3 regions of the Herbaspirillum sp. Her4 genome follow, and region 1 is predicted to be linked to each of the others. Evidence: predicted binding sites of a transcription regulator. Region 1 holds the regulator's gene; each other region holds the start of a gene.

Region 1 (4,382 bases):
GTTACCAGCCTAGTTGGAGGGCAAGCATGAACGTCAAGAAATTTATCGCCAATTCTTCTCGCGAGGCCTGGCGTCAGGTGCGCGAGGCGCTTGGCCCGGATGCCGTCATTCTCTCCAACCGCAATATTCCTGATGGGGTGGAGATCCTGGCCATGGCCAACGAGGACATGACCACCCTGGTGGCCCCGACCGGCGCGCGCGACCCCAATGCTCGCCCGCAGGCGGCCTCGCTGCAGCAGCAGTCCGGTGCGCCGAACGCACAGCAGGCCAAGCGTCCGGCGCTGCTGTCGTCGCCGCTGGCCCAGCAGCCGCCCCGCGCCGCGCGCCCCGAGCATGCGCCATTGCTGGACCAGCCGGCCCACGGCCGCGCGCCTGCGCGCCCGGTGGAAGCTGCTCCGGCCAGCGATGCCCGCGTCTGGCGCAGCCGCCGTGCGGAGCAGGAGGCCGGTGGCCGTCCGGCCTCGGCCCAGCAGGCGCAGGAATCTGGTGAACATGACCAGCGTCCACGTTCGGCCCTGCCTGAATTCGATGGCAAGGACTACGACGAAATCCTTTCCGAAGTCATGAGCGAGATCCGCTCCATGCGCGGCGTGCTGGAAACCCAGCTGGCCGAGATTTCCTGGGGCGGTACGCAGAAACGCGATCCGCTCAAGGGCGTGGTACTGAAGGAAATGCTGGCGGCCGGCTTCTCGGCCAGCCTGTCGCGCCTGATCACCGAAAACCTGCCTGCCAACTCCAAGTCGCAGGACATCATGTTCTGGGTCAAGTCGGTGCTGGCGCGCAATCTCAATACCCTGGCCAACGAAAACGAACTGCTGGAAAACGGCGGCGTCTTCGCGCTGGTCGGCCCCACTGGCGTTGGCAAGACCACCACCACCGCCAAGCTGGCGGCGCGCTGCGTGATGCGCCACGGCTCCGGCAAGCTGGCCCTGATCACGACCGACGGCTACCGTATCGGTGGTTACGAACAACTGCGCATCTACGGCAAGATCCTGGGTGTGATGGTGCACTCGGTCAAGGATGAGACCGACCTGCGCATCGCCCTGGAAGAGCTCAAGGGCAAGCACACCGTACTGATCGATACCGCCGGTGTCGGCCAGCGCGACCAGATGGTGGCCGAGCAGGACGCCATGCTGGCCGGTGCCGGCGTGGACATCAAGCGCCTGCTGTGCCTCAATGCCACCGCCACCGGCGGTACGCTCAATGAAGTGGTACATGCCTATTCCAGCTCCGGGCTGGCCGGCTGCATCATCACCAAGCTGGACGAAGCCGCCACCATCGGCAACGTGCTGGATGTGGTGATCCGCCACAAGCTCAACCTGCATTACGTGGCCAATGGCCAGCGCGTGCCGGAAGACCTGCACGTGGCCAACAAGCTTTATCTCGCCGACCGTGCCTTCAAGCAGAAGCGTGAAACGGCCCCTTTCGAATTCCAGGAAGGTGAGTTGCCGGGCGTGATCGGTCCTACTGCCATGTCCATGAATGACCGGGGACTGCGTGAGGTGAGCTTTGGCTAGTTACGATATCGACCAGGCAGCAGGGTTGCGCCGGATGCTGGAGCGTCCGGTGCCCAGGCTGTTCACCTTCTTCTCGGTGCTGGGTGAGGAAGAGAAGAGTGCCATGCTCATCAATCTGGCGGCGTCACTGTCACAGGCCAAGCACAGCGTGCTGGTGGTGGATGGCGACGTGGCCACAACCGGTCTGCTGACCCGCATCGGCCTGCGTCACGACGTGGCGACGCTGCAGGAAGTAGCGCGCATGGAGCGTCCCATGGCGGAAGCCACACGGCTCCTGCCGGAAGGTTTTTCGATGGCGCGCATCGCCCGCCGCAACGTGCCCTCGGCGACCGATCCGCATGCCGGCCGTCTGGCGGAGATCTTCGACAGCCTCATCGAGCAGGCCGAGATCACACTGGTCAATGGCGTGCTGGCACGCGACCTGTCGCTGCCTGTGCCGACCATGGAAATGGGTGAGATCGTGATCCAGGTCTCGACTACGGCGTCTTCGATCAAGGCGGCCTATGTGCTCCTCAAGAGCCTGAGCGACCGCATCGGTCGCCGTCCTTTCAGTCTCATCGTCAACGATGCCACCGAAGCCGAAGCCCGTACCGTCTACGCCAACATGGCCCAAGCGGCCAGCCGCTACCTGGCGGCGCAGCTCAATTTCATCGGCGCGATTCCGGCGGATGACCATATTCGCCGCGCCACCGGACAGGGGCGGGCGGTGATGGACGTGTTTCCCTTCGCCGGTGCCGCGCTGGCCTTCCAGCGCCTGTCCAAGCGCTTCACCGCCGGTCCGGATACGGCCCGCAGCAGCTACGGGATGGCCACCGACGGCGCCAGTCTGGGAGTGTGACGTGCATGTATAACGTCAAGGGAAAAAAGGGCAAGAACGACGTACTGGAGCAGCATGCGCCGCTGGTCAAGAAACTGGCGCATCAGCTCAAGGCCAAGCTGCCCCCCAGCGTAGAGGTGGACGACCTGATCCAGGCCGGCATGATGGGCTTGCTCGACGCCGTCAACCGCTACGAGGAAACCCATGGCGCGCAGTTCGAGACCTACGCCGTGCAGCGTATCCGTGGTGCCATGCTGGATGAGCTGCGCAGCAGCGACTGGCTGCCGCGCAGCATCCGCCAGAATGCGCGCAAGGTGGAAGAAGCCATGCAGTCCCTGCTGCAGCAACTGGGCCGCCAGCCGCAAGAAGCGGAAGTGGCGCAGCACATGAAGATCAGCCTGGCCGAGTATCAGTCGCTGCTGACCGACTGCGGCGGCCACCAGTTGATCTATTACGAAGATTTCCACGACGACGATGGCGGCCACGAACACTTCCTGGACCGCTACCAGACCGGCGACGGCGAGGATGATCCGCTGCAGAGCCTGATCAATGGCGGTTTCCGCGAAGCCGTGGTGGATTCCATCAAGGCCTTGCCCGAGCGTGAGCAGATCCTGATGGCGCTCTACTACGAGCAGGAAATGAACCTCAAGGAAATCGGCGCCGTCATGGGCGTTTCCGAATCGCGCGTGTGCCAGTTGCACAGCCAGGCGATCTCGCGCATGCGTTCGTATCTGCGCGAGCATTCCTGGAGCGGGGTGGCCTGAGGCTGCCTGCCTTCAGGGCGCAGATCCGAGAGAGGACGCAGGAAGCGTTAACGACAAAGCCCGGCAAATGCCGGGCTTTTTGTTGATGCGATCTTGCGGTGCTTCCGTGAGCGGGAAGCGGCTGAAACTTATACCACGCCTAGACGGCGTCCCGAGGATCGGATGCTGTTCTGGCCGTCCGGGCCATAGAAATTGCCGGTGCCGGTCTTGCCTTGCAGGATGGTCAGGGCGCTCTGATTGATGGAGAGCTTCTTGCCAATCAGCAGGCCATTGACGCGGTTCAGTTCCTTGGCGTCCTGCGCCAGTTCGAACAGGCTGGCCCAGATCTCGCGGTCAGCGTCGCTGGCTTGCTCATTCATCCACTGTTGCATGCCGCTTTCATCTGCACTGTAGCCGAGGCTGCCCAGCAGCGCGTGGCGATTGCCGGCCAGCGTGGACATTTCAGCAACGATAGCGGCCTTTTCGGTAATGATGTCGGTCAGGCCTTCGGCGGTGGCTTCCGCCAGCAGTGCCTGTTCCTGGCTCAGTTTTTCCACCAGGCGCGACAGCGCGGCGTGTTCCAGGGACAGGTTGCTGGCCGGATTCATGCGAAAGATCCTCTGAGCGGTAAAACGGGAATCAGGCCGGGCGGGCGCTGATGAGATTCTTGACAGTATCGATCACGCCGTCGGCGATCTTGTCGGCATCGATCTGGAAAGTGCCGTTGGCGATGGCCGCTTTCAGCTTTTCCACTTTTTCGGCATTGAAACCGCCGTTTTTGGTGTCCTTGGTTTCCAGCGCCTGATAGGTGCTGGACAAGCGCACGCTGTCCGAAGCCGCTTTGGTGGCGGCCGGGTCGGTGCCCGCAGGATTGGCGGCAGTCGTGTTGCGGGTCTGCGTTTGCGTCTGCTCGGTGTTGAGGGCAGCAGATTTGAGGGCGTCGTTAACGTTCACGGCAGTATTCCTTGTAGGGTGGGGGCGCTTCGCACCCGCCTGTCGTATGGATTATCGACCAGTTCTGGGCAAACTTTAACATTCCCGCACCTGAATTAAGCTGAATTCGGGTACTTTTCTTCATATTCCTGTCCGGGCGATCCGCTGCGTTCCGCGCAGGACTTGCCCTGCGGGCAATTGCTTCATATCAATAGGGAAACCGCGGCCACCGGCTCAATAGTTGATTTCCAGAATCCCGCCCGCCTTGGCGATCCCGCTCACCACCTGGCCGGCCGCCGTCCGGGCCTGGGCCATCTGGCCTTCGTTGGCATTGGTCAGGGCGCGCGCTTCGGTGGAAATCTGGAAGCCCGG
Region 2 (4,382 bases), 430 kb from region 1:
GTCGTGCTGGGCCTGAGCATCGCGGTGCTCGACGGCTCCATCGCCAATCTGGCGTTGCCGGTCATGGCCACCGACCTGAAAGCCAGCGATGCCGATGCCATCTGGGTCATCAACAGCTACCAGATCGCCATGGCGGTGTGCCTGCTGCCGCTGGCCTCCCTGGGCGAAGTGATCGGCTATCGGCGCGTCTACCTGGGCGGCTTGTTTCTGTTCACCCTGGCCTCGCTGGCGTGTGCAGCCAGCGGCGACATGCTGCAACTGAGCCTGGCGCGGGTGCTGCAGGGGCTGGGGGCGGCCGGCATCCTGTCGGTCAATACCGCGCTGATCCGCTTCATCTATCCGGCCCGGCAGCTGGGCCGGGCCATCGGCTACAACGCGCTGGTGGCCGGGACCGGCAATGCGCTGGGGCCCACCGTGGCCGGGGTCATCCTGCATCTGGGCTCATGGCACTGGCTGTTCCTCATCAACATCCCGCTGGGGCTGGCGGCGCTGGCCGTGGGCAGCCGCGCCTTGCCGTTCAATCCCTTGTCGGCCCGCCGTTTCGATCGCCAGTCGGCGCTGCTGTGCATGGCCTTCATCGGCTTGCTGCTCTACACCATCGATGCCATCGGCCACCTGCAAGGCGGCTGGGTGGTGGCGGGCTGCGCGCTGCTGACCGCCATCAGCCTGGCATTGCTGCTCAAGCTGCAGTCGCCGAGCGCGCCCATGCTGCCGCTGGACCTGCTGCGCATCCCCTTGTTTGCCTTGTCGATCGGGACCTCGTTCTGCTCCTTTGCAGCGCAGATGGCGGTCTTCGTGATGTTGCCCTTCATGCTGCAGAATCATCTGGGTATGGGCGCCGCGCGTGCGGGCATGCTGCTGACGGCCTGGCCGGTGGCCGTTGCGCTGACCGGCGTGGTGGCCGGCAAGCTGTCGGACCGCGTCGCTGCGGGTTTGCTGGGGGGGATCGGGCTGGCCGTGATGTGCCTGGGATTGCTGGCTTTGCTGACGGTGGACCGCAGCACGCCCGATGGCCTGATGCTGTCCATGTTTGCGGTGTGCGGTATCGGCTTCGGACTGTTCCAGTCGCCCAACAACCGCACCATGATCAGTGCCGCGCCGCGTGAACGGACCGGCGGAGCCAGCGGCATGCTGGGCACGGCACGCCTGACCGGGCAGACCGTCGGGGCGTCGGTGGTGGCGATGCTGATGGGGTTCTCGGGCTCGCCGTATGCGCTGGTCCTGTGCTTTGCCGCCGCCCTGGCGGGCGCGGCCAGCCTGGTCAGCCTGTCGCGGCTGCGTTATTGAGCGGGAGGACCGGGCAGGGCAGGGCGTTGAGACCGGGTTTGCCGGGCTTACAGCGCCGGTGCCACCGTCTCGCCGTGGGCATGCTGGTGCGCGGCATGGGCCGCCACGGAGAGCGCCATGCTGAGATAGTTTTCGCTGCGGCGGCGCTGCTGCGCCTGCTGCTGTTCCAGCGCAAACAATTGCTGGTAGAGATTGCGGATCTGCTGCTGCAGCAACTGGCGCTGCTGCTTGCCATCCCGGTTGCCCGGGAAACGCGCCAGGGACTGCGCCTGCTGCTGCAGGAGCAGGATGCGGTGGCTCAATTGCGCCACCAGCTCGGCGGGGTCATGGTCCAGCGTGTCTGCCACTGCGACTTCAGCGTGGGCAGGTTGTTCTTGTTCATACGCGACGTTCATGCGAACTCCAGCCCACAGGGGCGCAAGGATTGCAAGGGGACTGCGATAGTGCCTTCGCTTTGTTTTACGGCAGCCACGCGGACATCTTGAGCCACGGAAAGTAAAAAAAGTAAAAGGCGCAGTCCCGTAAAGGGTGCTGCGCCTTCGACATGCGGGCGTCCTCAGGGCGGCCCGCAGTGGCTGCGGTCAGGGGATCAGATCACGCCACGGCGCATCTGGTCCAGCTCGATGGATTCGAACAGGGCCTTGAAATTGCCCTCGCCGAAGCCGTCATTGCCCTTGCGCTGGATGATTTCATAGAACACCGGCCCGATCAGGTTCTGCGTGAAGATCTGCAGCAGCAGGCCCTGGCCATCGGTGGGTGCGCCGTCGATCAGGATCTTAAGTTCACGCAAGGCAGCCAGGTCTTCGCCATGGCCGGGGATGCGGCGTTCCACCAGGTCATAGTAGGTGGCGATGGTGTCCTGCAGCGGCACGCCGCGGGCATAGAGGGCGCGCACGGTCTGGTAGATGTCGTCGGTGCCCAGGGCGATGTGCTGGATGCCTTCGCCGTTGTACTGCTTGATGAATTCCTCGATCTGCGACTTGTCGTCGGCACTCTCGTTGATGGGAATGCGGATCTTGCCGCAGGGGCTGGTCATGGCGCGCGAACGCAGGCCGGTGACCTTGCCCTCGATGTCGAAATACTTGATCTCGCGGAAATTGAACAGGCGCGTATAGAACGACGACCAGGTGTCCATCGCGCCGCGCATGACGTTGTGGGTCAGGTGGTCGATGTAGGTCAGGCCCACGCCCTTGGGATTGCGCTCCACGCCAGGGAAGAACTGGAAGTCGACGTCATAGATGGAGCCATTGTCGCCATAGCGGTCCACCAGATAGAGCAGCGAGCCGCCGATGCCGCGAATGGCAGGAATGTTCAGTTCCATCGGGCCCAGCTTGGCTTCCACGCCTTCGGCACCGAGTTCGAGTGCACGTTTGTACACATGGGCCGCATCCTTGACGCGGAAGGCCATGGCGTTCACCGAAGCCCCGTGCACCTGGGCGAAGGCGGCGGCATTGCTGCCGGGTTCGCCGTTGAGGATGAAGTTGATCTGGCCCTGGCGATACAGGGTGACATTCTTGGAGCGGTGGCGCGCCACGGCGGTGAAACCCATCAGCTCCAGCACGGCGGCAATGCCGGCCGGATCGGCGGCGGTGTACTCGACGAACTCGAAGCCGTCGGTGCCCATGGGATTGTCGAACAGGTCGCCGCTGGCGCGGACAGGGGAATTGGCGGCTGCGGTGGCGAACTGGGTGTCTGCGTGGCCCATCTGGTGTCTCCTCGTGTGGGGAGGGCCGCCAAGCGCGGCCCATGCGAGGAGTTTATTGCGTCAAGACTGCAATTTGTGATTGTTTTTTGCGCGATATATTAGATAATATGCACAAATAATTCTTAAATATGAACTTTGGAGAGACAAATGAGCATCATCAACGTGGACCGCTACGACCTGGCCTTGCTGACCGAGCTGCAGCGAGATGGCCATATTACCAATAGCGCCCTCGGTCTGAAAGTCCACCTGTCCACTTCGCAGATCAGCCGTCGCGTGCAGCGGCTGGAAGAAGCCCATGTCATCGAACGCTACACCGCCGTGCTGGACCCGGCCGTGGTCGGTCTGGGCGTGACCGCGTTCACCACCGTGACCCTGGACCGCCAGGGCGAAACCCGAGGCGAACTCTTCGAGAAGGCCGTGGAAACGATGCCGGAAGTGACCGAATGTTTCTCCGTCACGGGCGAGGGCGATTATATCCTGCGCATCGTGGCCCCCGACCTGGCCGCTTTCTCCGAATTCATGATGACGCGCCTGCTGCGCCTGCCGGGCGTGACCAACGTCAAGTCCAACATCACCCTCAAAAAGGTCAAGCAATCCCATGAACTGCCGCTGGAACACGTGATGCAGCCGGTGAAGTCGCGCCAGCGCATCCGCTTCTCGCAGTGAGGTTTCAAAAAGCATGATGTCGTTATTCAATGATTGGATGCCTCAATCATTGAATAATCGAATGATGCTTTTTATCAGGCTTTGCTCCGCCTCTGATCCGGCTCAGGAATTCAAAAGCAATCGCCGGAGTGCTGCCCCGTCAGCGCAGGCCTAGAATCAGTGGCATCCGATTCCGGGAGCGCTCCATGCTGACCATCACTTCTTCTCCTCCGCCGACTAGCTCCGCTGCCTCCGCCGCCGACGTCAACGGACTCGATCCCGACACCTGCTGGCAAGCCGTGCAGCAGCGCGATGCATCTTTCGATGGCCGGTTCTGGTATGCGGTGCGCACCACCGGCGTGTACTGCAAGCCCTCCTGCGGGGCACGCACACCCTTGCGCAAGAACGTGGCCTTCCACGCCAGCTGCGCTGCGGCCGAAGCAGCGGGCTTTCGTCCATGCCAGCGCTGCAAGCCGGACCAGCCGCCCTTGCAAGAGCGCCAGGCACAGGCCATCGCGCAAGCCTGCCGCCTGATCGCGCAGGCCGAGGAACAGCCGGATACGGCCACGCTGGCGCAGGCCGCGGGCTTGAGCCGTCATCATTTTCATCGGGTCTTCAAGCAGCACACCGGCCTCACTCCCAAGGCCTATGCCGATGCCCATCGCGCCGGCCGCCTGCGCGCGCAACTCGGCGGCAGTGCCAGCGTGACCGAGACGTTCTATGACGTCGGCTTCCATTCCAGTGG
Region 3 (4,382 bases), 1.2 Mb from region 1:
TGAGGCGCTCTTCAATCGCCTGCACCGTGCTGGCCAGCAATTCCTTGACCTCTTCGTCGGTCTGGCCCTGCTCGGGGACGATCTCGAAGCTGTTCGCACTCAGGACCCCCAGCGCTTCACGCAGGCCGATCACGCGGCGCACGATGCGTTCCAGCAGCTGGCTGGTCATGTCCTGGAACTGCAAGCCGGTCACGGCCGCGTTGACGTAGTGGCTGACTTCGCCCTGGGTGGCCTTGAGCTGATCGATGCTCGCGCTGTCGAACTGACCGCTGCCGTTCATCAGGCCTTCCAGGATGGATTGCTGTATCTGTACCGCGCGATGCAGCTCCATGAAACTGTTGCCCAGCTTGCCGATGGCTTCGCCCAGCAGGATGTTGGTCTGGACCAGGTCCGACTCCACTTCCGTCAATTGGCGGCTGCCGCCGCTGGCAGTATCGAGCAACAAGCGCTTGAGCTCCTGCAGCATGGTCTTGGTCGGCATATCCGGCTCTCTTCCCCTGTTCAATTGGAACACTTCTGCTTCATTGGCAAACCGCGCGCACCCGCGCCGGCGTGGCATCTGTTATCAGTTCTTGGCCGGCGCACTCAGCCCTTGCTGCACATCTTCATCGCTGGCATCGGTGGGGACGTTCAACGAGCCGCTATCCTTTTCCACCAGTTCTTCCGCCTTCTTGTTCATGACGATGATGCTGATGCGGCGGTTGATCGGGTTGAACGGATCTTCCTTGTCCAGCAGCACCGCCGAGGACAAGCCCACCACCCGCAGCACCTTCGATTCGTCCATGCCGCCGGTAATGAGTTCGCGGCGCGAAGCATTGGCGCGGTCAGCCGACAGTTCCCAGTTGCTGTAGCCCTTCTCGCCGCGCGAATAAGGCGTGGCATCGGTGTGGCCGGACAGGCTGATCTTGTTGGGCACGTCGTTCAATGTGCGGCCGATCTCATGCAGGATCTCCTTGGTATAGGGCTGCAGTTGCGCACTGGCCAGGGCAAACATGGGACGGTTCTTCTCGTCCACGATCTGGATGCGCAGGCCTTCCGAGGTGATGTCGATCAACAGCTGGTTCTTGAACTGCTTCAAGGTAGGATTGGAATCGATGGCCTTTTCCAGGCGCGACTTCAGTTCTTCCAGCCGGGTGCGCTCGGCGCGTTCCAGCTCCTGCTGTGCCTGTTTCAGGTTCTGCTTGCGCGAGACCACATCGTTCTCGCCCTTGCGCAGCTGGCCGTCCTGGCGGGTCAGATCCTTGCCGCCGCCGGGCAGCACCGTGTTGGCATCACCACTGCCGGAACCGCCGGCCATGGCCACCTTCAGCGGCGTCTTGAAGTATTCGGCGATCCCGTTCAGGTCGCCCTTGGCGGTCGATCCCAGCAGCCACATCAGCAGGAAGAAGGCCATCATCGCGGTCACGAAGTCGGCGTACGCAATCTTCCAGGCGCCACCATGGTGACCCCCGCCGCCTTTCTTGATCCGCTTGACGATAATGGGACGTAGACCTTCGTCGGCCATGCCTGTGCTCCTGCTTCAATACTGATGTCTGTGTGAATCGCCCTGCCTGCCGGCCTCCCCTGGCCGGCCTGCCGACCGCTTACTTGCCCTTGGCCTGCTTGACGTGCTCTTCCAGTTCGAGGAAGGTCGGACGTTCGGTCGAGAACAGGACCTTGCGGCCGAATTCGATCGACAGTGCCGGCGCATAGCCATTCAGGCTCGCCAGCAACGTCACCTTCACGCACTGGTAGATCTTGGTCGATTCGTGCAGCTTCTGTTCCAGCAAGCTGGAGAGCGGGCCCACGAAACCGTAGGCCAGCAGAATACCGAGGAAGGTACCGACCAGCGCGTGCGCGATCAGCATGCCCAGCTCGGAGGGAGGGATACCCACCGACTCCATGGTGTGCACCACGCCCATCACCGCCGCCACGATACCGAAGGCCGGCATGCCGTCGCCCAGCTTGGCGATGCAGTGCACCGGAATCTCGCCCTCGTGATGGTGGGTCTCGATTTCGTTGTCCATCAGGTTTTCGATCTGGAACGCATCCATGTTGCCCGACACCATCAGGCGCAGGTAATCGGTCATGAACTCGATCAGGTGATGGTCCGCCAGCACGCCAGGGTACTTGCTGAAGATGGGGCTGCTTTCCGGCTCTTCGATGTCGCCTTCGATCGACATCAAACCCTCTTTACGGGATTTGGTGAGGATCTCGAAGAGTAGCGCCATCAGTTCCATGTACAGCGCCTTGGTGTAGGTGCTGCCCTTGAAGACCGTCGGCAAAGCCTTCATGGTGGCCTTGATGGCCTTGTTGTTGTTACCGACCAGGAAAGCGCCCAGCGCGGCGCCGCCGATCATGAGCAGTTCGAGTGGCTGGAACAGTGCCCCCAGGTGGCCGCCCGACAGGGCAAAGCCGCCGAAGACGGACCCCATGACCACGATATATCCAATGATGACTAGCAAGTGCCTACTCCCGTCCCTGTGGCGTTGAGTGTATTTTCACGTTCGTCAGATTACAGGTATTCCAGTCAAGCAAATGGGGGAATACATATCCGAAAAACGCCCTTCCTTTTCGATTTACGGCTGAATTGGCGCAAACTTGATACGTCGCGTCTCGCAGCCCCTGTAAAGGGTCTCTTTACCTGTGTCGCCTCACATGCGCCATCCGTGCAGCACCCTGCCCCCGTGCTCCGGTTCGACCACCACATCCGGAGTGGTACCGGGGATATGAAATTCGTAGCTCAGAAGCAGTGTCCCCGGCTTCATCTCAGCGCGCGCCTTGTGCCACAGCGCCTCCATCGCCGCCGGTGACAGATAGGCAAACACCACGTCATAGTCACCAAAATCCAGCAGCAGGTAGTCGCCGCGCACGAAGCGGCAGCGATTGCCCGCCAGTGCCGCCCGCAGCCGGCTCACCAGCCACGGCAAGGGCGCAATCTCGATGCCGGTGAATTCACTCTCGGGCCGGCGGCGCGACAGGTCCAGGACGGCACCGCCCAGGCCACTGCCGATATCCATGAAACGGATCGGCCGCCCCTCGGGCAAGAGACCCGCCACGGCATCCCAGGCACTCTGCCCGGAAGGGTAGAACGGCACCTGACTGCGAAAGGTCGACCAGAACAGCACCAGCATGAACAGGAACACCGCCAGGAACACCCACGACGGCAGGTGCAACTGACCCACGCCCAACGCCGCCAGCGGGAACACCAGCAGGATCAGCCACCACCACGCGGCCATGCGGCGCAGTCGTGCCAGAAGCGCAGCGATCACGCCATGCAGCAGGGAAGTCTGGAGGGGGGAAAGAGGAGCGAGACCGGCGCGCTGGAACAGCACGTCCAGCACGTTGGCACCAATCAGGCCCAGCACGAACAGCAGCAAGGCCTGGATGGCCGGCGCCTGCCACAGGGGCCTGCGCCCGGCACCGGGGTGATTCTCAGGTTCGGACATCGAGGCAATCGGCCTTATTCTTTTTTGGTTGAACACCCTGGCCCATTACCACCCTGCTGCTCGCCAGCAGCAAGGCATCGGTACATCCCTGTTCCGGCTCAGGCCACGGCGGCCAGCACCGGCTCGGTGCCCAGGGGCGCGGAAGCAGCAACAGGCATGGCGCCTTCGACCAGCCCCATGATGACCGCATCCTTGGCCTTCTTGGTCTTGCCGGCGCGCGAGGGCATGTGGCACAGGCCGCACAGGTAGTCCTGATGCAGGTCCAGGCGATGCACCACGAAGTGGCCGTGGCACTTGCAGCAGGGCGTGGTCATGAGCATCTTGCTTTCGAAGAAGCGCACCAGCGTCCAGGCACGGGTCAGCGACAGCACCGGCTCGCCGGCATCGTTGTAGCCGACCTGCTCCAGGTAGAGCTTGTAGGCCTTCATGACGGCCTCGATGCCACTGATGCGGGCATGCTCGATCAGGTAGCGGTGAATGTTGATGAACAGCGAAGAATGGATATTGGGCTGCCAGGTGATGAACCAGTCCGTCGAGAACGGCAGCATGCCCTTGGGCGGCGAGACACCCTTCAATTCCTTGTACAGCTTCAGCAGTCGCTCGCGCGACAGCGAGGTTTCCGATTCCAGCAACTGGAGGCGTGCCCCCAGATTGATCAGTTCAATGGCCAACTGAATTTCCTGCGCCTCTGTCACAACGCTCTTTTTAGCCATGGTGCAACCCCCCGGTGATTTCGTAATAAAACTGCCTGACCCCAATTCGCCGGCCCCGGGCGGGCGAACTTTCAGGCATGAATGCAAGACCGAAACTGAATAACTCTGTAGAACGTCTTCCCCTCCGGCGCGTTGACTGTCTCTGGCCGCGCCGGCCATGCTTTTTGTCTTGTTGTTTTACGAAATTTGCTCGCCGGGCTGGCAGGCCATCAGGATGGCTGCGTGTGACTGCGCCAGGCTC

What was found. Region 1 encodes FliA, which starts transcription of late flagellar genes. Its sites were predicted from a motif close to CTAAAGTTTNNNNNNNNNNNGCCGNTA; they were not measured.
Region 2: a site for FliA is predicted at 1,747-1,773, ahead of ACWFUC_RS13475 (FlxA-like family protein). Genes of this name have one in related genera too.
Region 3: a site for FliA is predicted at 2,559-2,585, ahead of motA (flagellar motor stator protein MotA). Genes of this name have one in related genera too.

Annotation. Positions count from the first base shown of each region.
Region 1 covers NZ_CM176330.1:3,405,535-3,409,916, forward strand. Annotated here, with positions in the region: gene flhA (flagellar biosynthesis protein FlhA) at 1-30, shown strand, start outside; gene flhF (flagellar biosynthesis GTPase FlhF) at 27-1,517, shown strand; gene ACWFUC_RS15425 (MinD/ParA family ATP-binding protein) at 1,552-2,355, shown strand; gene ACWFUC_RS15430 (RNA polymerase sigma factor FliA) at 2,361-3,098, shown strand; gene ACWFUC_RS15435 (flagella synthesis protein FlgN) at 3,227-3,685, opposite strand; gene flgM (flagellar biosynthesis anti-sigma factor FlgM) at 3,717-4,031, opposite strand; gene flgA (flagellar basal body P-ring formation chaperone FlgA) at 4,245-4,382, opposite strand, start outside.
Region 2 covers NZ_CM176330.1:2,975,974-2,980,355, forward strand. Annotated here, with positions in the region: gene ACWFUC_RS13470 (MFS transporter) at 1-1,287, shown strand, start outside; gene ACWFUC_RS13475 (FlxA-like family protein) at 1,335-1,682, opposite strand; gene hppD (4-hydroxyphenylpyruvate dioxygenase) at 1,877-2,992, opposite strand; gene ACWFUC_RS13485 (Lrp/AsnC family transcriptional regulator) at 3,140-3,658, shown strand; gene ada (bifunctional DNA-binding transcriptional regulator/O6-methylguanine-DNA methyltransferase Ada) at 3,844-4,382, shown strand, end outside.
Region 3 covers NZ_CM176330.1:4,641,491-4,645,872, forward strand. Annotated here, with positions in the region: gene ACWFUC_RS20930 (hypothetical protein) at 1-481, opposite strand, end outside; gene motB (flagellar motor protein MotB) at 566-1,504, opposite strand; gene motA (flagellar motor stator protein MotA) at 1,584-2,444, opposite strand; gene ACWFUC_RS20945 (class I SAM-dependent methyltransferase) at 2,634-3,428, opposite strand; gene flhC (flagellar transcriptional regulator FlhC) at 3,527-4,141, opposite strand; gene flhD (flagellar transcriptional regulator FlhD) at 4,319-4,382, opposite strand, start outside.